2 linked regions of the Luteitalea sp. TBR-22 genome follow. The protein of the gene in region 1 interacts with the protein of each later gene in a pairwise test. Links are inferred from orthologs where the notes say so. Each region holds a gene or a part of one and is shown on either strand. Other genes may lie near its edges.

Region 1 (15,189 bases):
CCTGAGGGATGTGTAAGCGATGTCGGCCTTGCGTGAACTGACCCTGTCGCGCTTCCGCGAGTTCCTGCGCGAACCCGAGGCGGTGTTCTGGGTGTTCGCCTTCCCGGTGATGCTGTCGTGTGCGCTCGGCCTGGCCTTTCGCAACCAGGGCACGCCCGACGTGCTGGTCGGCGTGCTGCATGCGCCGGCCACCGCGTCGACCGCGCCTGGCGTCGATGCCGTGCTCGGCAGGACGGCAGGCGTGCGCATGAAGGTGGTGTCGCGCGCCGAGGCCGATGTGGCCCTGCGCAACGGCGCGATCCACCTGCTGGTGGTGCCGGGGACGCCGGTGACCTACGAGTTCGATCCCAGCCGGCCGGAGAGTCGGGTGGCGCGGTTCGTCGTCGACGATGCGCTGCAGCGCGCGGCGGGCCGCGCGCCGGCGGTGCCGGTGGCCGACCGCCTGGTCACGGTGCCGGGATCGCGGTACATCGACTGGGTGGTGCCGGGCCTGCTCGGCATGAACATCATGGGCACCGGCATGTGGAGCGTCGGGTTCTCGGTCGTGCAGGCACGCGTGCGCAAGCTGCTCAAGCGACTGGTGGCGACCCCGATGCGTCGCCGCGACTACCTGCTGTCGCACATGGCCTCGCGGCTGATCTTCCTGGTGCTGGAGGTCGGCGCGCTGCTCGGGTTCGCCGTGCTCGTCTTCGGTGTGCCCGTGCACGGCTCGTGGCTGCTGCTGATGGCCTTGTGCCTGCTCGGCGCGCTGACCTTCTCGGGGCTCGGCCTGCTCGTCGCGAGCCGCTCGCAGACGGTGGAGGGCGTGTCGGGGCTGATGAACCTCGTGATGGTCCCGATGTGGGTGTTCTCCGGCGTCTTCTTCGCCTCGGAGAATTTCCCGGCGGTGATGCAGCCGGCCATCGCCCTGCTGCCGCTGACGGCGCTGAACCAGGCGCTGCGCGGCGTGATGATCGACGGCAGCGGCCTGGCGGCGCTGGTCCCGCAGGTCGCCGTGCTCGGGACCTGGATGGTGGCCAGCTTCGCCGCGGCGCTCCGCCTCTTCCGCTGGCGCTAGTCGAAGCGCCTTCCCTGCAATGCAGGCCCGCGGCCGGCAGTCGCCCCGGGCCACCAGAACCACAGGAGTGTGCATGACCCCAGAACAGGCCACGTTCCTTGCCACACAGTTTGCCGACCTGATGACCCGCGAGGCCCGCACGACGGCGAAGGTGCTGCGCGCGGTGCCCGACAGCGGCCGGGACTACCGCCCCGATCCGCGCTCGCGGTCGGCGTGGGAACTGGCCACGCACATCGCCCAGAGCGACGTGTGGTTCCTCGACTGCATCATCGCCGGCGCGTTCGCCTCGGACGGGGCCAAGGGCAAGGCGCTGCTCGACTCGTTTGCCACCATCGCGGACGTGGTCGCGTTCCACGAGCGGGAGGTGCCGGCGCGACTGGCCGCGGTCCGCGCGATGTCGGGCGAGGCGCTGGCCGCCTCGGTGAGCTTCTTCGGGATGATCGAGGCGCCCAACGCCACGTACCTGGGCCTGGCCAACAACCACGGCATCCACCACCGTGGGCAACTGGCGGCGTACCTGCGCGCCATGGGGTCGACGGTGCCGGCCCTCTACGGCGAGAGCGCCGACGAGAAGATGTGAGGGGCGGCGCCGGCCGGGGGCGCCGGCCCGCTGCTAGACTGGGAGACGTGCGCCTGTAGCTCAGTCGGTAGAGCAGCGGCCTTTTAAGCCGTTGGTCGTGGGTTCGAGTCCCACCGGGCGCACCACGCGCGCCGCGCGTGGTGCGCGCCGGCCGGCCTCAGGCGCTCGGCTCCGCCTTCGGCTCGCCTCGCGCTCGAGTCCCACCGGGCGCGGTGTGTAGAGCGACAGTGATATTGACCCCCTCGCGACACTAAATCTGACCCCCTCGGGAGGAGGACAGATGGAGCGAGCTGAGCGGGGTTTGGTACCTCTCGACCAGGAGGTCCTGGTGCTCGAGGGGGAGGTGGTGGCCTCGATCCGCGCGCTGGCGGCGCGCGGGGTCGGGAGCAAGCGGATTGCGGCGACGCTGGGCGTGGCACGCAATACGGTGAAGCGGTACCTGCGGACGGCCGTCCCAGCGGGCGTGCAGGTGCGGCCCCAGGCGCGGTGCTTGAGCGAGGCGGCCCGCGCCGAGGCGCGCCGGCTCTACGAGGGCGTCGCGGAGGGTAATGCGGTGGTGGCGCATCGGCTGCTCGCCGAGCAGGGCGTGGCCGTCAGCGTGCGGACGGTCGAGCGCGCGGTGCGCGATCTGCGGCGGGCCCGCCGCGTGGCGGAGGTCGCGACCGTGCGCGTCGAGACCGCGCCTGGCGAGCAGCTGCAGGTCGACTTCGGACAGAAACGCGTCGAGATCGCCGGCACCGCGGTACGCCTCCACCTGCTCGTCGCCGTGTTGAGTTACTCGCGGCGGATCTTTGTCAAAGCGTTCCTGCACGAGCGCCAGGATGAGTGGCGCGAGGGATTGGCCGCGGCGTTCCAGCACTTCGGCGGCGTCACCCGCACCGTGCTGGGCGATAACGCGCGGGCCCTGGTCAGCGGGCGCGACGTCGCGACCAGCACCGTGCACTTTCATCCGGCCGACCTGGCCTTCTGCCGCGACTGGGATGTGCAGCCACGGGCGTGTGCGCCCTATCGCGCACGCACGAAAGGCAAGACGGAGTCGGGCGTCAAATACGTCAAGCGAAACGCCCTCGCCGGTCTGACGTTCGCGTCGCTCGAGACGCATCTGGCGACGTGGATGGCGCTGGCCGATCAGCGGATCCACGGCACGACCCATGAGGCGCCGGCCGTACGGTTTTCGCGTGACGAGCAGCCGGCGCTGCGTCCGCTGCCCCTGCGCGCCCTGCCGCGGCGCGAGCAGCGGGTGCGGCGACGCGTTGCCGCCGATGCGTTGGTCGACATCGACACGGTGCGCTACAGCGTGCCGCATCCGTTGGTGCGCGAGCACGTCGAAGTCGCGATCGGCGACGACACCGTGCGCATCTATCACGGCGGCCAGCTGGTCGCCACGCATCGGCGGTCGTTCGGGCCGCACACCTGCGTCATCGACCCGGCCCACTGGGCTGGGCTCTGGCGGACCACCGTGTCCACGCGGCAGGAGGCGGTCGTCGCGGCGCCGCTGGCGTCGCTCGGGCGCTCCCTGCAGGATTACGCGGTCCTGATCGGGGGACCGGCATGAGCGTCGTGACGCAGGCGCGTGTCGTCGAGCATCTGCAGCGGTTGCGCCTCGGATACCTGGCCGAGCGGCTCGACGCCGCGTTGGCCGAGGCGGCCCGGAGCGAGCCCACGTACCTCGACTTCCTCGACCAGCTGTTGCAGCAGGAGACGGCGGCCAAGCAGCGCAAGCGCATCGCGATGGGTATTCAGATCGCGCACTTCCCGACGGTCAAGACGCTCGACGACTTCGACTTCAAGTTCCAGGCGTCGATCGATCAGCGGCTCGTGCGCGAGCTGGCGACCGGCCGGTTCATCAGCCAGGCGGAGAATGTGTTGATCTTCGGCCCGCCCGGCGTCGGCAAGACGCACCTCGCGATTGGTCTGGGCCGCGCAGCCGTCGAGAGCGGACATTCGGTACTGTTCACCAGTGCTACCGCCCTGATCGGCGCGCTGGCCAAGAGCGAGACCGAGGGGCAGTTGGCCGAGCGGCTCACGTTCTACAGCAAGCCCAAGCTGCTGATCATCGACGAGCTGGGCTACCTGCCCTTCGAGCGCCGCAGCGCACACCTGTTCTTCCAGCTCGTGGCCCGGCGCTACGAGCGCGGCGGCACGCTGATCACCACCAACCAGCTGGTGACGCAGTGGGGCACGGTCTTTGGCGACGAGGTGCTGGCCGCAGCGATCCTCGACCGCCTCCTGCATCACAGCTACACGCTGATGGTCCAGGGCGAGAGCTATCGGTTGCGGCAGAAGAAGAAGGCGGGGCTGCTCGGCCAGAGCAGTCGACGCGAGGCGTGACCGCGCCCGCCGTGGAGCCCGTCGTGCTCGGCGGGGCACAGACCGCCCCGCCTCCGCGCGCCGGGCCCCACGGCGGAGACCGGCACACACCCAAGCTGGATCAACAGAAGGAGGGGGTCACTTTTGTTGTCGGCAGGGGGTCAATTCCTCCTGTCGCTTGACACGGTGGTGAGCGTGCTGTCGTGCCTTGGGCCGTCGCCTTCGGCTCGGCCCGATCGGCTCGACGCGTTGGCGCGGCGCGCATTGTGACGTCACACTGACCGGGGTGCAGGAAGCGTGGCGGGATGCGTGGGGCCATTGGCGGGGTGCGTGTCGCCTGCGGCTCGGCCCGATCCGCTCGCGCGTCGGCGCGGCGCGCATTGTGACGTCACACTGACCGGGGTGCAGGGAGCGTGGCGTGGTGCGTGGGGCTGTCGCCTTCGGCTCGGCCCGATCGGCTCGACGCGTTGGCGCGGCGCGCATTGTGACGTCACACTACCGGGGTGCAGGGAGCGTGGCGGGGTGCGTGGGGCCGTCGCCTGCGGCTCGGCCCGATCCGCTCGCGCGTCGGCGCGGCGCGCATTGTGACGTCACACTACCGGGGTGCAGGGAGCGTGGCGTGGTGCCTGGGGCCGTCGCCTGCGGCTCGGCCCGTTCGGCTCGAACGCCGCGGGTGCGCCGCGGAGCGGCCTCGCGGCCTCGCAGCATTCATCAGCGCGCCGGCGCGCTCGACCACAGGCGATAGGCGGCAGTCATGGCCACCGCGGCGGTGACCAGCGGCAGGGCTCGACTGAGGTCGGAGAGGGCGGCGCCCGTGTACGCGCTGTGGCGCAGCGGCACCCGCGAGCGCGCGCCCGTGGCGACGTGAGGTCCGGCCGGGACGTCGAGGTTCCCGTCGCGCAGGTCGTCGGCCGGGGCGCCTTGCTGGGCGCGGAACATGAGACGGCGCATCCACGCGTCGGTGAGGCGTGGTGCCAGCGCCCCCGACAGCGTGATCGCGCGTCCCACGCCGCCCACCGTGATCTCCCGCACCGGGCGTTCGGCGCAGCGAAGGATGGCGCGGGCCACGACGTCGGCGCTGTAGAGCGGCGGCGGGGCCTCCACGTCGAAGGCCATGTAGTTGCGCGCATGGTCGAAGAACGGCGTGTCGATCGCCGATGGCTTCACCAGGCAGACGGCAATCGGCAGGCCGGCCTCGGTCACCTCGAGTCGCAGCGCGTCGGAGAACGCCCGCACCGCGTGTTTCGACGCGCTGTAGGCCCCCTGCAGTGGCAACGCCAGGTCCGAGGCGATGCTGCCGACGTTGACGATGACGCCGCCGCGGGCGCCGAAGTGCCTGACCGCCGCGCGACACCCGTGCACCACGCCCCACACGTTCACGTCGAACAGGCGCCGCTGATCCTCGAGCGGGACATCGGTCACCCGGCCGTACACCGAGACGCCCGCGTTGTTCACCCAGGTGTGCACCTGCCCGAACGCCGCCTCTGCCGCCTTCATCACCTGCATGACCTGGTCCGCGTCGGCGACGTCGGCGACGCAGCCGAGGGCGACGCGCCGACCTGTGGCGTATCGGTCGAGCTCACCGACGACGCGATCGAGCGCGTCGCGGTCGCGACCGACGAGCACGACACGCGCACCTCGCCGCGCCGCCAGACGCGCCGTGGCCAGCCCGATGCCGCTCGTGGCGCCGGTGATGACCAGCACCTGATCCTTCAAGGCAATCCGCTTCATGGCCCCCGACGTTTGCAAGCACGGCGCCAATCGTCGCGCGCCGCTCGAGCCCGACCGCCATGTTTCGCTCTTGGCCATCCCGTCGATCCCCGAGCCGCGATCCCCGATTCCCGATACACTGCACCCATCGTGGCGTCCCTCAAGCTGGCCAACCTGTGGCGCGTCATCAGCGACGTCGATCTCGAGCGGATCCGCGCCTCGGCCCGCACGCCCTTCGAATTGCTCGTCGTCGCCGAGGACGAGGCTCTGGGGCAGCGCGTTCGGGCCGGGCTCGCCGCCGTGCCGGGCGGGCACGTGCACACCTACGTGGTTGTCGTGCATCCCGACACGTTGCGTCATCGACCCACGACGCCGCTGGCCGTCGTGCTGGCCTCGGCCATGCCCGACCTGTCGCTGGCGATGAAGGGGGCCGACGAGCAGTGCATTCGGTCGCGCTGGCCGAGGATCACAGTGGTCGTCGGCACCGAGGAGCCCGCCGCTGCAGCCAGGAGGCTCGGCGAAGAGGCGCGGGTCGCCGTGACCGATCCCCTCAATCCCCCTCGAGGCCTGCTCACGGCCATCGTCGGGCTCGTCGAGGGTGATGCCCGCCTGGCGGTGGCGGCAGCGCTCCCGGCCTTCCGTCCCATCGTCGCCGAGCGCATCGTCGACGAGACCGCGAAGGCCAACGCGTCGTTCGCGGTCACCACCGGGCTGGCCGAGACCATCCCGGTCCTCACTGCGCCACTGAACCTCGGCGACATGGTGGTGCTGACCAAGAACCAGCTGATCATGGGCTACAAGATTGCGCTGGCCGCCGGCCGCAACGACGAGCCGCGGGCGATGATGGCCGAGATTCTGGGTGTGATCGGTGGAGGCTTCCTGTTCCGGCAGGTCGCCCGCCAGTTGGTCGGGCTGATCCCGGTGGCCGGGCTCGTCCCGAAGGTCGCCATCGCGTATGCCGGCACCTACGCGATGGGCCGCGCCCTGACGGCATGGGCGCTGGCAGGCGTCGAGGTGACGCCAGAGTCGCTGTCGCGGTACACCGCGGAGGGTCTGGAACGCGGCCGGGGACTCGCGCAACAACTGCTGGAGCAGGTGAAGTCGTCCATGCCAGCGGCGCCGCGGAGTTGGGGCAGGCTCCGTGGCTGGTTGCCCATGCGGCAGCGCCGTGGCACCCCGACGGACAGGCAGGCCTGATCCCATGCGCATGGCCGTGATCGTCAATCCGGCGGCGGGCACGGCCGACGACCGCGCTCCCGTGGAGGAACTGCGGGCCAGGCTGACGGGGGCCGGGCACTCCGCCGAGTGGCTGGAGACGACCGGGCCGGGCCAGGCGCGTCGCCTCGCCGCCTCGGCCTCGACCGGCTGCGACGCCGTGATCGCGGCGGGGGGTGATGGCACCCTCAACGAAGTGGTCAACGGCCTGGCCGATGCGGACGCCCTCGGCAGGGTCGCCGTGGCGGTGCTGCCCATCGGCACCGGCAACGACTTCGCGCGCAGCCTGGGCGTGGAGGCGCCGACTGCCGCGCTCGACGCCATCGTGTCGGGCGCCACGCGTGCCATCGACCTGGCGATGCTGGGCGATCGCGCCTTCCTGAACGCCTCTGCCGGCGGCTTCACGGCGGAGACCTCGGCACACGTGAACAGCGCGTTGAAGCAGGCGGTCGGGCGCGCTGCGTATCTGGTTGGCGGCGTGCGCGCGTTCCTCGAGCACGAGCCGGTCCCCGCCCGCGTCGAGGCCGACGGGCGCGTGATCGAGGACGACCTCCGCCTGTTCGCGGTGTGCAACGGTGCGTGGATCGGCGGCGGACACCAGCTCGCGCCGACGGCACGGCCCGACGACGGCGTGATGGAGGTCTGCCTGGTGCGCGCGCGGTCGGCGCTCGACTTCATCGCGCTGCTGCCGCGCCTGTCGGTGGGCACGCACGTGGACGACGAGGACGTCGCCTACTTCAGGGCCCGGGCCGTCACCTGCTCGTTCGGGCGCCCCATCAAGGTCAACACCGACGGCGAGGTCCTCGAGGCGTCGCAGTGTGCTTACACGTTGAGGCCGGGCGCGGTGCGCTTCCTCTGCCCGGCGCCCGGCGCCTAGTACTCCCAGGCGAACCCGCCGCGCACCTCGGTGCCGGGCCCGACCACCTGTCCGACCAGCCGCAGCGAGTGCCCGAGGCCCACCGCCACGCGTCCGCCACCCTTCCAGGCATTCTCCTCGCGGTAGCGGATGTGCTCGACCATCGGGCCCGCCTCCACGCGTCCGAACCGCCGGCTCACGTGGATGCCGTCGAGCGCGCCCGCGTACTTGACGACGGTTTCCATTTCCTCCGTCGCCGACGCGTCCTCGGACCCGGCCACCGGTTGCTGGTACTCGCCGAGTGACTGGACCCAGACGCCCTGGGAGATCCAGTGCTCATCCTCGTACACCCAGCGCGCCGTGATCATCGGCCCCGGCTCGTTCTCGCGGCCGAAGCCCCAGGCCACGCCGGGAATGACGCGGAGCCCGCCGACGCGGAGCTCCCAGCCGAGGCCGGCCACCCCGATGTCGTTGCCTTCGACCCCGAAGTACCGGATCTCGGCGCGGAGCGGCGACCCGAGTCTCAGGCTCGCGCCACCCGACTGGAAGATGCTCGACCCCGCGAGCTCCACCTCGATCCGCGGCGAGTGATGGTCCTCGTGGCCCTCGGCGTGCTCGGCCAGCGTCGCGGACTGATGGCCCTCGTGGACCGGTGGCTCCTGTGCAGCGGCGGGCAGGGTCCAGCCACTGATCACGAGCAGCGCGGCGAGTGTTGTCGGTAGCGATCGAATCGACACGCCAACCACTATTGCACCGGCCGACCGGTGGCGACTGCTCGACCTAGGGCCAGCCGGAATGGAAACGGATTTGCTGGCCACGGAGGTGCGGGCCGGGAGGGCCCTGAGTTGGCGATAAAATGGTCGGTCGTGAGTTCCACCCCGGACGGTGGCAAGCCCGCCGAGCCCTCCCGCGTCGGCCAGTACCGCATCGAGCAGCGCCTGGGCGCCGGTGGCATGGGGGCGGTGTATCGCGCGTTCGACGAGTCGCTGCAGCGGCCCGTCGCCATCAAGCGCCTGCTGCCGACGATGGCCGACCAGTCACGCAGCCTCCGGTTCCGCCGCGAGGCCCGCATGGCCGCGCGCCTCAATCATCCAGCCATCGTCCACATCTACGAGATCGTCGAGACGGCCGACGGCGACTGGATCGTCATGGAACTGGTCGAGGGCAAGACCCTCGACCGGTTGCTCCGTGAAGGGCGCATGGACATCGGCCGGGCCGTGCGGGTGGCGCGCGAGATCGCCGAGGGGTTGTCCGAGGCGCACGCGCAGGGCATCGTCCACCGCGACCTGAAAGCGACCAACGTGATGGTCACCGCGGCCGGTCGCGTGAAGATCCTCGATTTCGGCCTCGCCAAGGCGTGGCAGGGCGACGTCGACCAGGAGATTTCGACCCCGGGCACGGTGGTCGGCACGTGTCACGCGATGTCGCCGGAGCAGGCGCAGGGCCTGACGGTGGACCACCGGTCCGACCTGTTCTCTCTGGGCTCGCTGCTCTACGAGTTGCTGACCGGGATGTCGCCGTTCCACGCGGCCACGCCCACCGAGACGCTGGCGCGGATCTGCGCGTACGAGCCGGATCCGGTCGCCTCGCTCGAACCGGCGATTCCGCCGGCGCTCGCCGAGCTCACCCACCGTCTCCTGAGCAAGTCGGCGGCGCAGCGACCGCAGGGCAGCTGGGAGGTGGCCGCGGCGCTCGAGCGCATCGAACGGGCCGGCGGCCTCGACAAGGGCGCGCGTCGCGCCGTCGCGCCGGCGGCGACGGAGGTGTTCACGCAGGTCGAGGGCGCCACGCCGCCGCCGAGCGCGCGTCCCTCGCCACCGCCGCTGACGAGCACGGAACGCCGGCAGATGACGGTCCTCTGCTGCGAGCTGGCCGATGCGGCCAGCCCGGGCACCGAGCCCGGCGAGGCCTTCGATCCCGAGAGCCTGTACGAGCTGATGATGCAGCTGCGCCCCCTGGCGCTGCAGGCCGTGCAGCGGTACGACGGCACCCTCGGCACCGCCATGGGGCACCGGTTGCTGGTGTACTTCGGTTATCCGCAGGCGCACGAGGACGACGCGTGGCGGGCCGTGCGCACGGGGCTCGACCTGGTTGGGGAAGTGGAGGCACAGCTGGCCGCCGTCCCCGGCCTCGGGCGGGTGGTGCCGGCCCTGCGTGTCGGCATCCACACCGGCACGGCGGTCGTCACGACGAGCCCCGGGGCACCGGAACCCGTGGTCCTCGGAGCAACGCTGGACGTCGCGTTGCGCCTGCTCGCCTCGGCGGCGCCCGGCGCCGTGGTCGTGAGCGGCGCCACCCGATCGCTGGTGCACCGCGGCGTGGTGGCCGAACCGTTGCCGTCGCTGGCCCACGGATCGGGGTCAGGGGTCGGCATCGCCGCCTGGCGGATGCGCGACGGCCAGGACGGCGGCGACGACGCGGTGTTCGACCTGTCGCCGATCGTCGGCCGCGAGCGCGAGCTCGCGCTGCTCGAGGCACGCTGGCAGGACGCCCGGGCCGGTCACGGTCACGCTGTGCTGATCACCGGCGAGCCCGGCATCGGCAAGTCCAGGCTGCTGCGCGCCACGCGCGAACGACTCGATGCCGCGCAGGGCAACGCGCCCCTGCGCTGGATGGCCACGCACGGCACCCCCTACACGCAGAACACGCCGATGCACGCCGTGGTGCAGTGGCTGCAGCGCCTGCTCGCGACCGCGCCCGGCCCGACGCCGGCGGCGCGGCTGGTCGGGCTGCTGGACGACCACGGCCTGGGCGAGGCCGTGCCGCTCGTGGCGGGCCTCCTCGGGATCGCGGTACCACCCGACCGGCCGCTGCGTGCGATGCCGCCGGAGCGGCAGCGCGAGGAGACGCTCGACGCGCTCGTGGCGCTGGTGCTGGAGATGGCGCAGCGCGAGCCGCTGGTGCTGCTGATCGAGGATCTGCACTGGCTCGACGCGACGACGCTGGCGTGGCTGGACCGCCTGATCGATCAGGCGCAGTCGGCGCCGCTGCTGCTCGTGATGACGCTGCGGCCCAACACGCTCGAGGTGCCGTGGGCGGCGAGGGCGCAGGTGACGCAGGTCACGCTCGGCGCGCTCGCGCAGGAGGAGGTCGAGCGCCTGATCCGGGCGCTGGTCGGCGACGGCGCGCTGCTGCCGCAGGTGCAGGCGCAGATCGTGGCGCGCACCGACGGTGTCCCGCTGTTCGTGGAGGAACTCACGCGGTCGGTGATGGAAGGGGGCACCTCGTCGCACGACTCGGCGGAATGGCGCGAGTTGCCGGCGACATTGCGCGAGTCGCTCACGACGCGCCTGGCGCGGCTGGGGCCGGCCAAGGAAGTCGCGCAACTGGCCTCGGTCATCGGCCGGGCGTTCACGCTGCCGTTGTTGTCGGCGGTATCGGCGCATCCGCCGGACCAGCTCGAGCGCGAACTGCGGCAACTGGTGCAGTCGGGACTCGTGCACCGGCGCGGCTTCGGGGTGGCGGCCCGCTACGCCTTCAAGCACGCGCTCGTGCGCGACGCCGCCTACGACTCGCTGCTGCGCCGGGAGCGGCAGCAGATTCACCTCCGCATCGCCGCCGCGCTCGAGGAACTGCAGCGCACCAACGGCGAGGAGGCATCGCACGAGTTGCTCGCGCACCACTACATGTCGGCCGAGCGCTTCGCGCCGGCCTTCGAGCACTGGCTGGCGGCCGGGCAGTCGGCGATGGGTCGCTACGCCCACGCCGAGGCCATCGGCCACCTGCGGCAGGCCCTCACCGCGTTGGCGGCGCTACCGCCGACGGCGGAACGCGACCGCAAGGAGATCGGCGCGCGTGGCGCGCTGGTACTGTCGCTCGGCATGGTGCACGGCCTGGGCTCGCCCGAGGTCGAGGCCACGCAGGAGCGCCTGCTCGCGCTGGTCACGCAGGTCGGCGACGTGCCGCATGAACTGGCGTTCGGCCTGTGGAACTTCTACGCGAGCCGCGGCAAGCTCCGGCGCGCCCGCGAGCTGGCGCAGCAGCGCCTCGAGTACGGCGTGGCGCACGGCGACGGCGACGCGCGGCTCCTCGGCCTGTACACCAGCGCGGCGGCGGACCTCTTCCTGGGGCATTTCGCGCAGGCACGCGACAACTTCGAGACGCTGCTGTCGCTCTACCCGCCCGACGGCCTTGCCACCCGCGCGATTGCCTACGACATCGGCGCCGTCGCACGGTCGTTGCTGGCCGACGTCCGCTGGCTGCTCGGCGAGCCGGCACGGGCGATCCAGGCGGCGGAAGACGCCCTGCTGGAGGCGCGGCAGCGATCGCCGTTCACCGAGTCGGTCGCACTGGTCAACCGCATGGCGATGGCCCTGTCCATGGAGGACGCGGCCGGATCGGCGACCGCCACCGAGGCGCTCATCGCGCTCAGCACCGAGCACGGCTACCAGTACTGGACCGTGTTCTGGCAGATCAGCCGGGCGGTGCAGGCGCTCCGCGGTCCCGAGCCGCCGGCCGACGTCGATGCCGCCATCGAGCAGGGCGCCACCGCGATCGCCATCATGCGGAACGCCTACGCCAGCTCCCTGCAGTGCAGCCGCTACCTCGCCTGGATGGCCGACGCGAGCCTCCGGCAGGGGCGGGTCGAGCGGGCAAGGGCCTTCCTGTCCGAGGCGTTCGCGGTCACCGAGGACGAGGGCGAGCGCTACTGGGAGGCCGAACTGCACCGACTCGACGGACGCGTGCGCGCGGCCGAGGGCCGCGACACGGCGGCGTGTGTCGAGGCCTGCCAGCGGGCGATCGAGGTGGCGCGCGCGCAGCGGGCCCGGACGTTCGAACTGCGGGCCGCCATCGACCTGGCACGCCTGCTCGGCGCCGACGGGCGCTCGGCAGAGGCGGCCGCCCTGCTGCGGCCGCTCGTCGACGCGTGGGGAGAGGCTGGCGGCGCCGACGTCGTGGCCGCCCAGGCCCTGGTCTGAACCCTCAGTTCACGCCGGGACGGCGCTCACCGCCGCCGGTACGACCCCCGCCGCCAGTCGGCGTTCCTTCTGCTTGTACAGGTACAGGAACACGCCGTCGACGACGGCCGACGTGCAGCCGATCGTCAGCAGGAACCAGTCGTCGGGGAAGTGGATGAAGAAGAACACCACGACGAGCGCCGAGCCCGCGGCGCGCAGCCAGTTGGCGTTCCAGGAGAAGTTCTCGAGGGTCGGCTGCCGCAGCATCAGCGGCACGTAGAGGAACGAGATCGACAGCTGGATCAGGTAGGCCGACCGTCCGCCGACCGAGTTGTCGAGGCCCTGGTGGTGCAGGAAGTAGGTGGCCGCTCCCGCGGCCACGGCGATGGCCAGGCACATCGGGATGAACACGCTGCGCGGCGTCAGCTGCGGCACCGTCAGCTGCTTGGCGCCGAGGAAGAGCACGCCGTAACTGAAGATCAGGCCGGCATCGAGGAAGAACCACACGTAGTTGGCGCCCTGGAACAGCATGCCCAGGTCGTTCTGCGCCAGGAAGCTCCACACGAACTCCCACGCGACGTCGCAACAACCGGCGAAGACCGGCATCTCGACATACTTCAGGACGAAGATGTTGCGGATGTAGATCGCGTAGGCGATCACCCACAGCAGGCAGCCCATGCCGTAGAAGAACAGCTCGGTGCCGGTGTAGTCCTGCCAGTTGATCCAGACGATGGCGGTCATCGGGTCCCTTCCGTGGTGGTGAGGCCAGCGCTCCGCGGCTGGCGCTATCTGAACGCTGAGCCCTGCAGGTCGAACCGATCGAAGGGCACGGAGAACTCGACCTCGCCGCGGCGGTCGACCTCCACCATGCCCTGCAACACGAGTTGGGCGAGGTGTGCGGCGAAGGCGTCGTGGTGGCCGGTCCACTGTCCCGCGCGCAGGACCCACGTCAGGATCGCCTTCAGCAGCCGGTGGCCGTGCAGCGGCCCGAAGCCGACACGGGCGAGTTCCTCGGGCGACATCAGCTCGGTCATGCACAAGTGCGGAGCGAACCCGAGGCCGCACAGGCGAGCCACCGGCGGCAGCAGCCGCTCCATCATCGCGAGGTTGTCCTCGGCCAGCGTGACGCCGTAGGGGTTGGCCTCGGGCGCGGTGTTGTTGCGCGCCACGTAGGCGGCGTAGAACTCCGCCGCCTCGGTGAGCGTGGCCGGCACGAGGCTGTCGTCGTGCGGGTCGCCCGGCGGGTGGATCCCCATCAGCACGGCGAACACCCGCCACAGGTAGTACAGGTCCTCCGCCTCCTGGTCGGCCAGCGGCAGGCCGAGGCGTCGGATGCCGACCACCAGCAGGTACGAGAACGCCATGATCGTGGCGAGCATGTCCTCGTGGTTGACCGGCACGCCGTAGCTGGCGCGGAAGTGCGGGCGATACTGGTCGGCCAGGACCCGGATGCCCGCGTGCAGCAGCCGCAGCTTCTTGGCCGTCACGATGGCGCTGCCGCCGTCGAGGAACGCGCGGTGGTCGGAGACGTTGACCAGCAGTTGCACGACGCCCATCAGCCGCTCGTACGGGTGCCGTTCGAGGTTGCGCGAGATCGACAGGATGTGCGTCAGGCACGGCGCCGCGTAGCCGCGCGGCAGGCTCGACGCGAGGAGCACCACCACCGACGGGAGGGCGTTCTTCAGGAACGCGCTGGAGCCGTGCTGCAGCCGCGACGGCTGCACCCAGGGCGGCAGGCCGCCGGCATCGCGCATGAACGCGTGCAGCGCTTCGGGCGCGTCGGCGGGCAGGGGGGTGGCATTGCCCTGCAGGTGCCGGAAGGCGCGCCCTACCGCGCCCGCGCCGCCTTCGTCGCGCAGCCGGGCGACCGCGGCGTCGGCCAGCGGGTCGCCGGCCTGGCGCAGGCCGTCGAGGAACGTCCGGTCGGACCACTTGGACATGCGTCTGCCAATCCCTTCGGAGGTCAGGGCGGGATTGTATGTCAGGTCGGGGTGGCGCGCATGGTGATCGCGTAAGGCCTCGCCCACGCGACCGATCGGGTCAGGGGACCTGTGCGAGGGCGCGCAGCCGCGTCGCAAGCCTGTGCCTGGACGGAACTCCGCCCGGGTAGACCCGTCAGGTCGGCGGTTGACCGGCCGGGGGCGGAGGCATGTCGAACAGGTCGTGCCCATCCACCAGGATCGTCGGCGTGGGGTAGCCGCGACGCGGGTCCTGCGCGTCGAGCCTGGTGGTGTCGACCTCCTCGTAGCCGCCGACGAGGGCGGCATCGGCGAGGGCGGCGCCGAGTCGCGCCCGCAGCGGCACGGTGTCGGCGCACCCGGGGCGCGTCAGGAGGATCACGGTCGGCGGCATGCGTGACGGGTGACAGGGCGCCTACGGCATGTACTGGCCGCCGTTGACCTCGACGACCTGGCCGGTCACGTAGCCCGAGGCCTGATCGGACGCCAGGTACAGGAACGTGCCGGCGCATTCCTCGGCCGTGCCGAGGCGGCCGACCGGGATGCTGGCGCGCATCGCCTCGAGCTGCGCGGGCGTCGAGTAGCGCTCGTGGAACGGCGTGGTC
Region 2 (15,205 bases), 1.0 Mb from region 1 along the record:
GGGGTTACCGCTTCATCGCCCCCGTCACCCGGCAGGTGGCGCCGCCGGTCCTCCCCGAGGCCACGCCCGAGCCGGCCGTGGCGCCGCCGCCGACCACCGCATGGGCCGACCGCCCCGCCGAGCCGCCCGGCCGGGCCCGCGAGCCGGTCGGGCCATCGGCGCCGGTCAGCCATCCGTGGTGGGCCGCCGGGTTCGCGCTGCTCGCGCTCGTCGCGGTCCTGCTGGCATGGCGCTCCCAGGGCCCCACGACGGCCCGACGCGGCGCCGTCGAAGCCACCTCGCGACAACAGGTCACCTCGTCGGCGGCGCTCGACGCCTACCCGGCCTGGTCGCCTGACGGCCAGTCGCTCGCCTACGCCAGCGACCGCAGCGGCAGGTTCGAGATCCTGATCCGCGATCTCGCGCTCGGCGGCGACCGACTCGCGCTCACCGCCGACGGCCAGCACAACGTCCAGCCGGCGTGGTCGCCCGACGGGTCAGCGGTGGCCTACCATTCGTCGGGGCGCGGCGGCATCTGGATCGTCTCGCGCACCGGCGGCACGCCGCGCCAGGTGTCGACCTTCGGCTCGCGCCCGTCGTGGTCGCCCGACGGCAAGCGGCTCGCGTTCCAGGGCGGCGCCTACACCGAGCCGGGCGCCTCCGCGTTCGAGACCTTCGGACCGTCGAGCCTGTGGGTCGTGGACGCCGCCGGGGGCACTCCCCGCAGGGTCACCGAGGGCTGGCGCCCCGAGGGCAGCCATGCGCGGCCGACCTGGTTCCCCGACGGGCGACGCCTCTTCTTTGCCAGCCAGGGCCTCCACGCGACTTCCTTCTGGACGGTCGACCTCGCCTCGGGTGCGCTGACGCGCGTGCACGAGGCCGGCACCCGCGCCCTCGACGCCACGCTCGCCCCCGACGGACGGGCGGTCTACTACGTCCGCCTCGAGGACCACAGCGAGGTCTGGACGCTGCCGCTCACGCCCGAGGGCACGGCGGGTGGCCCCGAGCAGCGACTGTTGCCCCCGGGCGAACTGGACCTGCGCTTCGTCGCCGTCCACCCGGCAGGCAAGGCCATGGCCTACGTCGCCATGTCGACGGTGAGCGGCCTGCGCACGCTGCCCCTCCGGCGCGATGGTCTGCCCGCCGGCCCGTCGGTGCGATTGGCCGAGGACGCCGTGCGCACGGCCCGCCGCCCCTCGTTCAGTCCCGATGCGCGGCAGGTCGCCTTCGAGCGCCAGGCCGCAGGACAGCCGCCCGGCCTCTGGCTGCTCGACCTCGCGGCGGGCCGGGTCCGCCCACTGACCCGTCCCGGCATCGCCGCACGCGATCCGGTGTGGAGTGCCGACGGGCAGTTCGTCTACCACGAGACCGGGGACGGCGCCGACGCCACGTTGCAGGCCTGGCGGGTGGCCGATGGCACGTCCAGGATCGTGACGCGCCTGGCCGACGGCGGCGACGTCCTGTTGCGGCCGCGGCTCTCGCCCGACGGGACGACGCTGGCCTACACCCGGTCGGCCGAGGGCCAGCTCGAGGTCTGGACGCGCGACCTTGCCCGGGGACGCGCGACGCGGGTGGCGCGACTGGGCGACGGGGTCGCCTTTCCGGTGTGGTCACCGGATGGTCGTGCGGTGGCCGTGGACGTGTGGCGCGACGGCCACGCGCAGGCGCACGTGGTCGACCTGGCGACCGGCGCGGTGACGCAGGTCTCGAGGGACGTCGAGCACGCGTGGGTCCGGAGCTGGTCGCCCGACGGGCAGCGCGTCTCGTTTGCCGGCGCGCGCGACGGACGATGGAACGTCTGGACGGTAGGCCGCGACGGACGAGACCCGCGCCAGCTCACCAACTACGGCGACGAGCACCACTACGTGCGCAATCCGGAGTGGGCGCCGACCGGCGACCGCCTCGTCTACGAGTTCGCCAGCTTCTCGGGAAACGTCTGGGTGGTCGGCCTGCCCTGATCAGGCGCGGTCGCCGATCAGCCGCAACTGCCTCGGCGTCAGGAACCACTCGAGACGCCCGGGGCCCCGCGTCCCGAGGCCCTGCGTCCCGATGGCCATCGCGGCGCCCTTGCGGAACTCGAGCGGTCCCTGCAGGTGCAGCAGCGCGGCGGCCAGTTCCGACAGCATCGGCTCGTGCCCGACGAGGACCACCGTGCCCGACAGGCTGCGGGCGCGGAGCGCGCTGATGACGGTGGCCGGCCCCGTGTCCGGCCGCAAGGCCTCGAACAACGACAAGCGCGGGGACGGCGTCAGGGCCTTGGCCAGGATCTCCGCGGTCTGGCAGGTCCGCACCAGCGGACTGGTGAGCAGGGCATCGACCGGGGCGATCACTTCCGCCAGTCCGCGGGCCGCCGCCTTCCACTTGCGGAGGCCGTCGCGGCTGAGCGGCCGCTGCTCATCGTCGGGCCACGCGCTGCCCTGTTCCTCCGCAATGGCGTGCCGCACCAGCACGAGACGGACTTCAGCGTCCATCGGGTCTCCTGATCCGTCCGGGCACCGGCCCGCGGACACGCGGGGCGATCCGGTCGAGGGTGTCGTCGGCAATCCGCGTCAGTGCTGACGCCGATCGCAGGTACGCGGCGTGCAGTTGCGCCGACTCGGTCTCGAGGGCCGCGACGACGCGCGCCGCCTCGTGCTGCAGGTCCTCGCCCGGCGCCGCCTCGGGCAGGTCGTGCAGCAGCGTGAGGAGGACATCCAGGTCGTGTAGCCGGCCGAGCACGTCCTGCGCGGCCTTCAATCGGGCGAGGGGGCGCGTGAGCCGGACCAGCCCTGCCTCGGCCGTCATCTCGAGCGCATATCGCAACTTCTTGGTGGCGATACGCACCTCGTGCAGGGGCTCGGGGTGGTAGAGAGCCCCGGTGCGAACGATGCGGTCACGCAGGTCCCGCGCACGGTCGGCGAGCCGGCGCGCCAGGGTCGTGCGCCACGTGAGGTCGCCGGATGCGGCCCGCACCGCTTCGAAGGCCTCGAGTTCTGTCGCGAGCACGGCCACCTGATGCGGCGACAGGGCGGCTCGCAGGTCGGACACAGGCTCGCGCCGACGACGGGCCAGGTCGCGGAGCCAGGCGCGCCGGAGGCGCTGGGCATCGCGGCCTTGCCAGTCGCGCTCGGCCAGCATCTGACCGGCGACGTCGAGTTCCCGCACCGGTCCGAGGGCGCGCGTGAGGTCCCGCAGTCGCCGACGCAATGGCTTGAGCCGCACCTCGTCGAGGCCGCGGCCGAGCACGGGTGCCACCTCGCGCAACCGCCGTGACGCGACCCGCGCCTGGTGCACGCCCTCGACCTGCCCTCGCCGGGCGCCGCGCACGTGGGCCCGGAGGGCGGCGTGGCGGCGCGCGATCAGCGCCGCCAGATCGCGCGGCGGCACGAGGCGGCGAGGGCGGCGCGGGTCGGCCATCGAACGACCACTCTAGCATCGCGCACGCTGGCCAGATCGCCGATTTTACGAGATTGAAACAACCGTGAAACGCGCGTCCGCTAGTCTGCCCCGATGCACCGGAGCCGGAGAGCCCTCGCCTGCTGCCTGGTCCTCGTGACCATCGCAGCGGGTGCCTGCCGGCCCGCCCCGGCACCGGCACATGCGGTGATCACCATCGACGGATCCAGCACCGTCTACCCGCTCGCCGAGGCGATGGCCGAGGACTTCCGGCGGGCCGAGCCAGGCACGCGGGTGACCATCGGCGTGGCCGGCACCAGCGGCGGGCTGCGTCGCTTCTGTCGCGGCGAACTCGACCTCGCGACCGCATCGAGGCCCATCACCCGGCAGGAAGCCGCCAGCTGCGAAGCGGCCGGCGTCCGCTTCATCGAGGTCCCCATCGCCTACGACGGCATCGTCATCGCGGTGCACCCGTCCAACACGTGGGTCGACGCCCTGTCGATCGCGGATCTGCGGCAGCTGTGGCGCCACGAAGCGCAGGGTCGGCTGGTGCGGTGGGCACAGTGGAAGCCGGGATATCCGGACCGCGAGATTCACCTCTTCGGGGCGGGCGTCGACTCGGGCACCTTCGACTACTTCACCGGCGTGGTGACTGGCGCCCCCCGCGACAGTCGGGGCGACTACACGGCGAGCGAGGACGACAACATGCTCGTGCAGGGCGTGGCGACCGACCCCGACGCGCTCGGCTACTTCGGGTTCGCGTACTACGAGGCCCACAAGGAGTACCTGCGGGCCGTGCCGATCCGGGCGCGCGACGACGGCGAGGCGGTGGCGCCGACGCGTGAGTCGATTCGCACCGGCGTCTACCGGCCACTCGCCCGGCCCGTGTACTTCTACGCGAGCGTTCGCGCGCTGGGCCGCGACGAGGTGCGGCGCCTGCTCGACTACTGCATGACGCATGGGCCGGAACTTGCCGAGGACGTGGGCTACGTCCCGCTGTCACCCGCCGAGCAGGCCGACGCCCGCGCGCGTCTGGCGCGGGAGCGGGTCCACTCATGACCGGGCGCACGCGCGTGATCCTCGAGGGGCTCGTCGAACGGGCTCTGGCCGCCTGCGCGGTGCTGTCGATCGCGGTGACGGCGGGCATCGTCATCGTGCTGGCGTGGGAGGCGGCGGCGTTCTTCCGCGAGGTGTCGCCAATCGCGTTCCTGACGGGCCGCACCTGGACGCCGCTGTTCATCGACCCTCAGTACGGGGTGCTGCCGTTGGTGGCCGGGACGCTGCTGGTCACCGCCATCGCGCTGCTGGTGGCGGTGCCGGCCGGCCTGGTGAGCGCCCTGTACCTGTCGGAGTACGCGCCGGGACGCGTGCGCCGCGTCGCCAAGCCCGTGCTCGAACTGCTCGCGGGCGTGCCGACCGTCGTGTACGGCTACTTCGCGCTGCTGTTCGTCACGCCGATGCTGCGGACGGTGCTCCCGGGCATGTCCGGGTACAACGCGCTCGCGCCGGGGCTGGTGATGGGCCTGATGATCCTGCCGCTCGTCTCGTCACTCTGCGAGGACGCGCTCTCCGCGGTGCCGCGCGGATTGCGCGAGGCGGCCTTCGCGCTCGGGGCCACCCGCCTGCAGGCGGCGGTCGGCGTCGTGCTCCCGGCGGCGGTGTCCGGCGTCGCATCGGCCGTCGTGCTCGCGGTGTCGCGGGCCATCGGCGAGACGATGATCGTGGCGATCGCCGCAGGGCAGCAGCCGCGGCTGACGGCCAATCCGCTGGTGCCCGTCGAGACGATGACGGCGTTCATCGTGCAGGTCAGCCTCGGTGACGTGCCGGCCGGCACGCGGGAGTTCCGGACGATCTTCGCCGTCGGCGCCCTGCTGTTCTGCGGCACGTTCGTGCTCAACCTGTGCAGCGACTGGCTGCGGCGTCGGCTGCCGGGAGTGACGCCATGACCGGCGCGGCGGGACACGACCGCGGCTTCCACGCGCTGGGCCTCGCCGTCCTCGCTCTCGCGTTGCTGGGGCTCGGCCTGCTGCTCTGGGACGTGGCCCGCGACGGCGCGGGACGTCTGTCGTGGGCGTTCCTGACGGGGTTTCCCTCGAGACGGGCGGCGTCGGCGGGCCTGCTGCCCGCGCTGGCCGGCAGCGTGTGGATCGTGGTGCTCGCCGCGGCGATGGCGGTGCCCATCGGCCTCGGCGCCGCCATCGCGCTCGAGGAATACGGCGGGCGGGGACGCGGGTGGCGGCTGATCGAGATCAACCTGGCGACGCTGGCCGGCGTGCCGTCGATCATCTACGGTCTGCTCGGCCTCGGCGTGTTCGTGCGGGCGCTCGGCATGGAACGAACGGTGCTGTCGGGCGCGGCCACCCTGGCGCTGCTCATGCTGCCGCTGGTGATCATCACGGCGCGCGAGTCGCTGCGGGCGGTGCCACGCGACCTGCGCGAGGGATCGCTGGCGTTGGGCGCCACCAAGTGGCAGACCATCTGGCACCAGGTGCTGCCGGCGGCGCTTCCGGGCGTGCTGACGGGCGTGATCCTGGCGGTCGCACGGGTCATCGGCGAGGCGGCGCCGCTCATCGTCGTCGGCGCGTTGAGCTACGTGCCGTTCGTGCCCGACGGCCCCCGCTCGCCGTTCACGGCGTTGCCGGTGCAGATCTTCGCGTGGGTGTCGAGGCCGGGCGCGGGATTCCGGACCAACGCTGCGGCCGCCATCCTCGTGCTGCTGTTCGTGCTGCTCGTGCTCAACGGCCTGGCCATCTGGGTGCGCGACCGATCGAACCGCCGGAGGACGGCCTGATGGGTCCGCAGCACCCGTCGCGGCTGTCGGCGGCGACGCGCATCGAGGCTGGCGCGCCGCCCAAGATCGAGGTCCGCGACCTGAGCGTCAGCTTCGGCGCGATCCGGGCCCTCGACCGCGTCGCGCTCGCCGTGCAACCCCGCACGGTCACGGCGTTGATCGGTCCCTCCGGCTGTGGCAAGACGACCCTGCTGCGGTCGCTGAACCGCATGAACGACATCGTGCCGGAGACCCGCGTCGAGGGCACGGTGCTGCTCGATGGCGGGTCGATCTACGGCCCCGGCACCGACGTGGTGGCCCTGCGTCGCCGCGTCGGGATGGTGTTCCAGCGCTCCAACCCGTTCCCCCGCTCGGTGTTCGAGAACGTCGCCTACGGGCTGCGCGTCAACGGCGTCACGGAGCGCCGCGAGGTGGCCGAGCGGGTGGAAGAGAGCCTGCGCGCCGCAGCGCTCTGGGGTGAGGTCCGCGACCGCCTGCACGCTTCGGCCTTGTCGCTGTCGGGCGGCCAGCAACAGCGCCTGTGCATCGCGCGGGCGCTGGCCGTCCAGCCCGACGTGTTGCTGATGGACGAGCCCGCCTCGGCGCTGGACCCCATCGCGACGCAACACATCGAGGAACTGATTCACACGCTCAAGCGGGCCTACACGATCGTCATCGTGACCCACAACATGCAGCAGGCGGCGCGCCTGTCGGACGTGACGGCCTTCCTCTGGCGCGGACAGGTGGTCGAGTGCGGCACCACGGCGGACGTCTTCACCGCGCCGCGCGAGAAGCTCACCGAGGACTACGTGACCGGACGGTGCGGATGATGGTGAACGAACCCACCACCCGGCTGGTGCCGCAGGTCCAGGAACACCTCGAAGCGCTGAAGGAGCGGCTGCTCGTGATGGGCGGGCTGGCCGAGGAGCAGGTGCGGCTGGTCACGGCGGCGCTGGTCGAGCGCGATGTCGATCTTGCCGCGCGCGTGCAGGCCAGCGACGAGCCGCTCAACGCCCTGCACAAGGAGATCGACCAGCGCTGCGTCCGGGTGCTGGCGCTGCACCAGCCCGTGGCGATCGACCTGCGCGCCGTCCTGGCCGCCGTCAAGATCAACACCGATCTCGAGCGGGTGGGCGATCTGGCGGTCAACGTGGCCGAAGCCGTCCAGCGCTACCTCCAGTACCCCCCGGTGGAACTGGCCGACCGCATCCCGCGCATGGCCGCGCTGGCCCAGCACATGTTGCGCGATGCCCTCGACGCCTACGTGCGGCAGGCGGTGCCCCTGGCCGAGCACGTGCTTGACACCGACGACCTCGTCGACGACCTGAAGGACGCGGTGTCGGCCGACCTGCTGCCCGTGATGCAGGCTGCCCCGGACCTGATTGCCCCGGCCCTCGACGTGATCCTCGTCGCTCGCCATCTCGAACGCATCGCCGACCACGCGACCAACATCGCCGAGGACGTCATCTTCATGGTGTCGGCCCGCGACGTGCGGCATCACGGACCGTAGCAGGCGTCGGTCGGAGTCGGCAAGCGGGAGTCGGGAGTCGGCGGGGACGTTTGAGGGCCGACGCCCGTCACAGGATCATGGCGCGCGGAACGTCTCCGCGGCTGCTACGATGGCCCCGTGCCCGAGCCCGACCTCTGTGTATACTGTCGCAAGCAGCCGGTGGACCCGCGCTGGCAGCCGTTCTGCAGTGAACGGTGCCACTTGCTGGATCTCGCCCACTGGCTCGACGGCGACTACCGCGTCGAGGGTCCGGCGGATGGCGCGCCGCCAGACATGGAGCCGGACGACCCCGAGGCGGCCGACCTGTAGGCGCCTCCCCCGCTGAAGCGACGCGATGGCTGACACGCTCACAATCACCGACAACCGCACTGGCAAGCAGTACGAGGTGCCCGTCACCGACGGCACGATCAAGGCCATCGACCTGCGACAGATCAAGGTCGACGATGATGACTTCGGGTTGATGACGTACGACCCGGCCTTCACCAACACCGCGTCCTGCCGCAGCGCGATCACCTACATCGACGGCGACAAGGGCATCCTCGAGTACCGCGGCTACCCGATCGAGCAGCTGGCCGAGAAGTCGACCTACCTCGAGGTGGCCTACCTGCTGGTGTTCGGCGAACTGCCGACCGCCGCGCAGCTGGCCGAGTGGATCGACGGGGTCACCACGCACACGCTGCTGCACGAGAACATCAAGCACCTGATGCGCGGATTCCGGTACGACGCGCACCCGATGGGCGTGTTCCTCAGCACCGTGGGAGCGCTGTCGACGTTCTACCCGGATGCCAAGAAGGTCCACGATCCGGCCATCCGCCTGAGCCACATCAAGAAGCTGATCGCCAAGACGCCGACCATCGCCGCTTACGCGTACCGTCACTCCACCGGGCGCTTCTACGTCTACCCGGACAACAACCTCTCCTTCGCCGGCAACTTCCTGAACATGCTGTTCAAGATGACCGAGGCCAAGTACGAGGTGAACCCGGTCCTCGAGCGTGCGCTCGACATCCTCTTCATCCTGCACGCCGATCACGAGCAGAACTGCGGCACCAACGCCATGCGGGCGATCGGCAGCTCCGAGGTCGACCCCTATTCGGCGATGGCGGGAGCCGCCGCGGCCCTCTACGGCCCGCTGCACGGTGGCGCCAACGAAGCCGTGCTGACGATGCTCCGGCAGATCGGCAACAAGGCCAACGTCCCCGACTTCATCAAGAAGGTGAAGGCCGGCGAGGGACGCCTGATGGGATTCGGCCACCGCGTGTACAAGTCGTACGACCCGCGGGCCAAGATCATCAAGAAGACGGCCTACGAGGTCTTCGACGTCACCGGCACCAGCCCGCTGCTCGACCTGGCCCTCGAACTCGAGCGGATCGCGCTCGAGGACGAGTACTTCGTCAAGCGCAAGCTGTATCCGAACGTCGACTTCTACTCGGGCCTCATCTACGAGGCGCTCGGCTTCGCGCCCGAGATGTTCACGGTGCTCTTCGCCATCCCCCGCACGGCGGGCTGGGTGGCGCAGTGGGACGAACTGCACCGCGACGCCGACCAGAAGATCGCCCGGCCTCGCCAGATCTACACGGGCCACCGCACGCGCGACTACGTGGCGATGGACAAGCGCCAGTAATTCGAAACTGAAATTCTGAAATTCACGGGGCGAGGGCCTGCCGGCCTCTCGCCTCGTTGTGTTTCGGCGCGTCGGAATGTTCGCGCGGGGAAGGCCGAAGGCCAAGCCGCCGAGCATTTCAAGTTCCAGATTTCAAATCACCCGCGTCAGTCGTCGAGCAGGCCGCCCGGACGCCCCGGCGACTCCTCGTCGGTCGACGGGCGCGTCGCCAACCACACCGAGAACGCTCCCAGCACGAACACGACGACGGCCCAGCGCGTGGCCTCGTTGATGCCGTTGCGAATGGTGCCGCGCATCCGGTCGGGGAGTGACGCCGGCGGCCCGAGCCGCAATTCGTGGCGCGCCTGATCGAGCAGGTACTGCTTCTCGCCCCGGCTCACGAGCAGTCCGAAGATGCCGTTCCACACCAGGAACGCCGTGAACAGGCAGAGCCCGTACGCCAGCCGCCGCGCGCGACGCGTCGTCATCCGCGGATCCCCCGGCCGCGACGCCGACGCACCAGCGTCCGCCAGGCCAGCACCACGAGCGCCAGCACCATGATGGTGTAGCGCACCCAGTCGGGCACCGTCCCCGTCTGCACCTGGCCCATGAACAGCGCGGCCAGGATCAGGATGATCAGGCCGATCACGAGCATCAATTGCCGCCCGCGAGCCGGCGGCCGCGCCGGAGCGTGCCTGGGCACGAAGGTCGCCTGGCCACAGCGATAGCAGATGAGCGCCTTGTCGGCGATCTCGGTCCCGCAGGTCGTACAGGTCTTGGGCATGGAAGCGGCAGTCGGCAGTCGGCAGTGGGCAGTGGGCCGTCGGCGGCAGTCGGCGGTCGGGCCCTCGACGGGGGGCCGGCAACAGGGCCTTGCGCCTGGCGCGCGGGACCGCCGAACTCCGAGTCTACAATGACTCGGTGCTGCCCATCCGCGACGTCATCCCCTCGCGAACGACGCCGTTTGTGACGATGGCGCTCATCGCGATCAACGTGGCGGTCTTCCTGGCGATGCCGGGGAGCGACACCCCTGAGTACGAGCCATTCCTGCGCGCGTGGGGACTGACGCCGGCCGCCTTCACGTGGCCGGCCGTCGTGACGGCGATGTTCGTGCACGCCGGGTTCGGGCACCTCTTCAGCAATATGCTGTTCCTGTGGATCTTCGGCGACAACGTCGAGGACCGGGTGGGGCACCTGCGGTTCCTGGTGTTCTACGGCTTGTGCGGCCTGGCGGCCGCGCTGCTGCAGGTGGGGATCGAGCGCGGATCGACGGTGCCCATGGTCGGGGCCAGCGGTGCGATCGCGGGGGTGCTCGGCGCCTACCTGATCATGTTCCCGCAGTCACGCGTGCTCACCTTCGTGTTCGTCACGTTCCTCGAGGTGCCGGCGTCGCTGTTGCTCGGCCTCTGGTTCGCCACGCAGTTGCTGAGCGGGATCGGCGCACTCGCGGTAGTGCGGCCCGAGGACATGGGCGGCGTGGCGTTCTGGGCCCATGCTGGCGGCTTTGCCGCGGGTGCGTCGCTCGTGTTGCTCTTCCGGCGCCCCGAGCGGATGCGCGTGGAGTGGTGGGACCAGGTGGCAGGCTAGAGCCGCAAGCCGTGACGACGGAGGGCCGCGCCCTGTCGCACGCCCCTCGGAGGCTGAGCGATGCACGGAGTCCACGGTGCAGGATGAGCGCGCCCATGCGCTCGAGCGCGTGCGACTGTTGTCGCGTCCGTCCGATGACGTGACGGAGCTCGTCTGGGCGGCCCCGGCGCGACGCCGCTTTCCCGCCCGCCTGACCGGCACGGTCGGCCTGTGCGTGAAGATGGGCCCGGCCCACGTCGTCCAGGCCGAGGGACGCGTGCTCGACTACCCGGCCGACGCATTGTGCGTGCGCGCCCCCTCCGTGGTCTGGGCGTGCGACGACACCGGTCCGAGCGGGTTCGTCTCCATCGACATCGACGCAAGTCGCCTGCCGGCACGTCAGCCGCGCCGCATGGCCTTCGCGAGCCCGGAGGCCGGACGGACCGCGCTGGCACTGATGCGCCGGGTGTCGGACCAGCACCAGCCGCCGCTCGCCCGCGACGAAGCCGTGGCCGCCCTGGTCGCCCTGGCGACGACGGTCCTCGGTGGGCGTGGTGATCCCGATCCGGTGGAGCCGCGCGTGCGTCTCGAGCGGATTCGCGCCTTCCTTCACAGCACACTCGATGCGCCGGTGTCGCTGGCTGACCTGGCCCGCGCCTCGGGCCTGCACAAGGACGTGCTCGTGCGGGCCTTCCGGCGCGCGTATGGCATCCCCCCGTACCGGTACCACCTGCTCGCCCGCGTCGATCGCGCGCGGGTCGCGCTCTCGCGCGGCATGCTCGTCGCCGATGTGGCGACGGCCCTGGGATTTGCCGACCAGGCACACCTGACCCGGGTCTTCCGTCGGGTCATGGGGATGCCACCGGGCGCGTATCGGCGCCGGCTGCACACAGGGCCGGCGCCCAGGTCGATTTCGTTCAAGACCTGACGGTGGGGCGTGCTGTCACAGTACGCACATGACCGGTCAGTTTCCTGTCCTGTTCGATTCGGGGGGCGTGCCTCTGGCCGGCCTCCTGCACGCGCCCGAGGCGGGATTGGCCCCCGGCACACCGCTCGTCATCGTCACCGGGTCGTGGCTCACCGTGAAGGAGCAGATGCCGGCCGTCTACGCCCGGCGGCTCGCCACGGCAGGCTATGCCGCGCTGACCTTCGACTTCGCCGGCTTCGGCGCCAGCGGTGGCTCGCCCCGGCAGGTCGAGATGCCGACGCGCAAGATCGGCGACATCCGGGGAGCCGCCGATTTCGTGCTGCGGCAGTGGGGCCTCTCGCGTCCGCTCGGCCTTCTCTCCATCTGCGCCAGCGCCCAGTACGCGCTGGCGGCGCTGGCCGCGGGCGCTCCCATCCGGGCCTTTGCCAGCGTCGCAGGCTGGTACCACGATGCTGAGACCGTGAAAGCCTTCTATGGCGGCGACCAGGGCGTGGCCAGCCGGCTCGCCCGGGCGGCGGCCGCCGCGCAGGCACTGGCGGCCGGCGAGTCTCCACGCCTGGTGCCGGCGTATGCCGACGGCGACGATCGTGCCGGCATGTTCTTTCCCGTGGACTACTACGCGCGCCCGGAGCGCGGCGCGGTCGCGACGTGGCGCAACGAGATGGACGAGATGAGCTGGCTGCACTGGCTCACGTTCGATGGCCTCGGCGCGGCGGCGCGCGTCTCGACACCCACGCTGTTGGTGCACGGCGACGGCTGCGTGCTGCCCGCTCACGTGCGGCAGGTGCACGACGCCTTGCAGGGTCCGCGGCAGCTCGCCTGGGTCGAGGGGCAGCAGACCGATTTCTACGATGACCCGGAGCACGTGGATCGCGCGCTGGCGCACGTGCTGCCCTGGTTCGCCGACACGCTTCGCGGAGGGCCGCATGCTGGATGACCGTGCGCGGCTCCTCGACCTGGTCGCGAGCCTGGCCCTCGCCATCGACATGCGGCGGTGGGACGACGTCCTCGACTGCTTCGCACCGCGGGTGCGGGTGGACTACACGTCACTCTTCGGCGGGGAGGCGGCCACTCTGACGCGCAACGACCTGGTTGCGGGTTGGCAAGGGCTCGTCCCGGGGTTCACGCGCACGCAGCACACGATCGGGTCCGTCTTGGTACGCGTGGACGGCGGCGGAGCGAGCGCCCTGGCGCCAGTGATCGGACACCACTTCCTGACCGATCCTTCCCCGCCGGACGGCGACTGCTGGGTCGTCGGAGGCCGGTACGAGTGGACGTTCACCCGTGCCGATGGCACGTGGCGCATCGACGCGATGACGCTGGCCGCCGCCTGGCAGCAGGGCAACGCCGCCCTGCCCCAGCTGGCGCGCGAGCGCCTCAGCGCATCGGCGTGACCGCGGCAGCCTGCTCGCGCAACCGCAGGGCCAGGCGCGCGATGTACTCCTGTTCGCGCGCCGGCACGTCCTTGCCCGGCGCGGGCGCGGCGGCCGCAGCGAGGCGGATCGGTGCTGCGAGGTCGCCGAGGGCCACCAGCGTGTCGAGCGCCAGCATGGTGGCGTGGTGTCCCACGGCACGGTAGTCCAGCAGCGCCGACAGCGATTCGAACGCCCGCGCGCGGGCCTGCGGCGAACCGTGGCGCACCAGGGCGTCTGCCGCCGCGACGCGCGGTGCCACGTCGTCGGTCAGCAGTGCCAGCAGCGCGGCCTCGTGCGCCGCCACAGCCGACGCGCCGAGCAGGCGCAGGCCGGTGGCACTCCAGTACCGCACCGCGGCATCCCGGTCGCCCAGCCCGCGGCGCAGCGTCTCGGCGGCCCCGGCATCGCGCATCGACGCCATCCAGGCGTGCTCGAGAACGCGTTCCACCGGGAACGCCGTCCCATCGCGTCCCAGGTCGAACGCCGTGCGCGTGCCCCGGCGGCGGTGCATGTCGCCCTCGGGCAGCAGGCCGAGGTCACGCGAGGCGATCAGGTGACGGCGGAGTGCGGCGCGGCATCGCTCCAGCGCCGCCCGGTGGGCGGGGTCGCCGGCGAGGTTGCGGACGGCATCCGGATCGGCACGGAGGTCGTAGAGTTCCTCCGGCGCCTTCTCGCGCCAGAACGAATCCTGTGCCGGCGTGAGCTGCCCGGCGTCGTGCCTGGCCTTCCACACCTGTGTCGTCGGCGTCTCGAACATGTAGGCGAGGTACTCGCCCTGCCTGCGATCGGGACGGAAGTTGCGGATGTAGAGATACCGGCCGTCGGTGATGGCGCGCGACATGTCGACGCGTTCGTCCATCCGATCCCGGCCGGCCTGCAGCCACGCGCGCGGCGACGCCGCGAACGGTCCCATGAACGCCTGCCCCTGCATCCAGGCCGGCGGGCGGATTCCTGCCGCGCTGAGCATCGACGGACCGAGATCCATCAGGCTGACCAGTCGGTCGAGCGCCTTGCCGGCGCTGTACCCCTCGGGTGCCAGGTGCCTGAAGCGCTGCGGGACGTGCACGATGAGCGGCACGTCGAGGCCCGCTGGATACAGCCAGCGCTTGCCTCGCGGCAGTCCCACGCCGTGGTCGCCCCAGTACACGACGATCGTCGACTCGGCCAGCCCGTCGGCCTCGAGTTCGGCAAGGCGCGCCTCGACCTCGCGGTCCATCTCGGTCAGCTTGTCGTAGTACTGGGCCCAGTCCTGCCTGACCTCTGGCGTGTCGGGGTGATAGGGCGGCACCCGCACCTTCGCCGGGTCGTGAACCGCGGTGTGCGGACGTCGCCGGATCTGGCTCTCGTGCGTCGTGACGCTGTTGAAGACGGCGAAGAAGGGCTGGCCAGGTCGCCGGCCACGCCAATGAGCGGTCTTCGACGAGTCGTCCCAGGTGCCGGCGGGCGTCGGGTGGTTGTAGTCCTCCTTCACGTTGTTGGACGTGTAGTACCCCGCCGCGCGCAGCAGTGCCGGAAACATCGGCATGTCGCCCGGGAGCGGCACCTCGCTGCGCATGTTGTGGCCGCCGGTGGTCTGCGGAGACAGGCCGGTGATGATGGCGGTGCGTGACGGCGCGCACACCGGCGCGGCGGCCCAGGCGCGCGTGAACCGCACGCCGCGGGCGGCGAGCCGGTCGAGCGCGGGCGTGGTGGCGTACGCGTCGCCGTACGCGCCGAGTTGCGGCCCGTTGTCCTCGCTCGAGAGCCAGAGGATGTTGGGCTGCTCCTGAGCGAGCGCGATCGACGCCGTCGCGAGGAGGGACACGAGCACGAGGGCCTGGATCAGGAGCCTTCGAGTGCACATGGGGCGAGAGGCTATCACTTCGGGCTCGGGGCTCGGGACTCGGGACTGAGGACTGAGGACTCAGGGCTGAAGGCTGAGGGCTCAAGGCTCAGAGAGCATTCTGAATGGACTCGGAGCCGCGGCGCTCGTGCCGGAGCTGGCCTGGGGTGCTCGAGCCTCGAGCCTCGCTCTAGCTCTTGAGCCGACGCCTGATGTCGCGCGACGTGCGGGCGATGTCGA

What was found.
Region 2: the proteins of TBR22_RS14815 (region 1) and TBR22_RS10550 interact in binary tests that used the Escherichia coli proteins (3 or more experiments, as listed by UniProt). The link is inferred for Luteitalea sp. TBR-22 from one-to-one orthologs.

Annotation. Positions count from the first base shown.
Region 1 is NZ_AP024452.1:3,560,154-3,575,342, reverse strand. What follows is about bases 5,937-8,803. They hold TBR22_RS14815 (diacylglycerol kinase family protein), read left to right. Parts: upstream 5,937-6,858; coding sequence 6,859-7,749; downstream 7,750-8,803. Other genes in these bases: TBR22_RS14805 (serine/threonine-protein kinase PknK), read left to right, coding at 8,595-8,803; TBR22_RS14810 (hypothetical protein), read right to left, coding at 7,746-8,465; TBR22_RS14820 (hypothetical protein), read left to right, coding at 5,937-6,854. Outside these bases: TBR22_RS14855 (ABC transporter ATP-binding protein), read left to right, coding at 1-16; TBR22_RS14850 (ABC transporter permease), read left to right, coding at 20-1,057; TBR22_RS14845 (DinB family protein), read left to right, coding at 1,131-1,637; istA (IS21 family transposase), read left to right, coding at 1,966-3,192; IS21-like element helper ATPase IstB, read left to right, coding at 3,189-3,968; TBR22_RS14825 (SDR family oxidoreductase), read right to left, coding at 4,659-5,678; more of TBR22_RS14820, read left to right, coding at 5,808-5,936; more of TBR22_RS14805, read left to right, coding at 8,804-12,647; TBR22_RS14800 (hypothetical protein), read right to left, coding at 12,657-13,367; TBR22_RS14795 (oxygenase MpaB family protein), read right to left, coding at 13,412-14,566; TBR22_RS14790 (hypothetical protein), read right to left, coding at 14,742-14,978; TBR22_RS14785 (SDR family NAD(P)-dependent oxidoreductase), read right to left, coding at 15,000-15,189. UniProt on the Escherichia coli protein: In vitro phosphorylates phosphatidylglycerol but not diacylglycerol; the in vivo substrate is unknown.
Region 2 is NZ_AP024452.1:2,563,153-2,578,357, reverse strand. The notes cover bases 7,229-10,111. They hold TBR22_RS10550 (citrate synthase), read left to right. Parts: upstream 7,229-7,968; coding sequence 7,969-9,255; downstream 9,256-10,111. Other genes in these bases: TBR22_RS10540 (hypothetical protein), read right to left, coding at 9,719-10,018; TBR22_RS10545 (hypothetical protein), read right to left, coding at 9,402-9,722; TBR22_RS10555 (DNA gyrase inhibitor YacG), read left to right, coding at 7,752-7,943; phoU (phosphate signaling complex protein PhoU), read left to right, coding at 7,229-7,634. Outside these bases: TBR22_RS10595 (winged helix-turn-helix domain-containing protein), read left to right, coding at 1-1,937; TBR22_RS10590 (histidine phosphatase family protein), read right to left, coding at 1,938-2,450; TBR22_RS10585 (CHAD domain-containing protein), read right to left, coding at 2,440-3,375; TBR22_RS10580 (PstS family phosphate ABC transporter substrate-binding protein), read left to right, coding at 3,511-4,413; phosphate ABC transporter permease subunit PstC, read left to right, coding at 4,410-5,300; phosphate ABC transporter permease PstA, read left to right, coding at 5,297-6,145; phosphate ABC transporter ATP-binding protein PstB, read left to right, coding at 6,211-6,954; more of phoU, read left to right, coding at 6,954-7,228; TBR22_RS10535 (rhomboid family intramembrane serine protease), read left to right, coding at 10,156-10,821; TBR22_RS10530 (helix-turn-helix transcriptional regulator), read left to right, coding at 10,898-11,728; TBR22_RS10525 (alpha/beta hydrolase), read left to right, coding at 11,757-12,665; TBR22_RS10520 (nuclear transport factor 2 family protein), read left to right, coding at 12,655-13,122; TBR22_RS10515 (sulfatase), read right to left, coding at 13,106-14,986; TBR22_RS10510 (hypothetical protein), read right to left, coding at 15,156-15,205.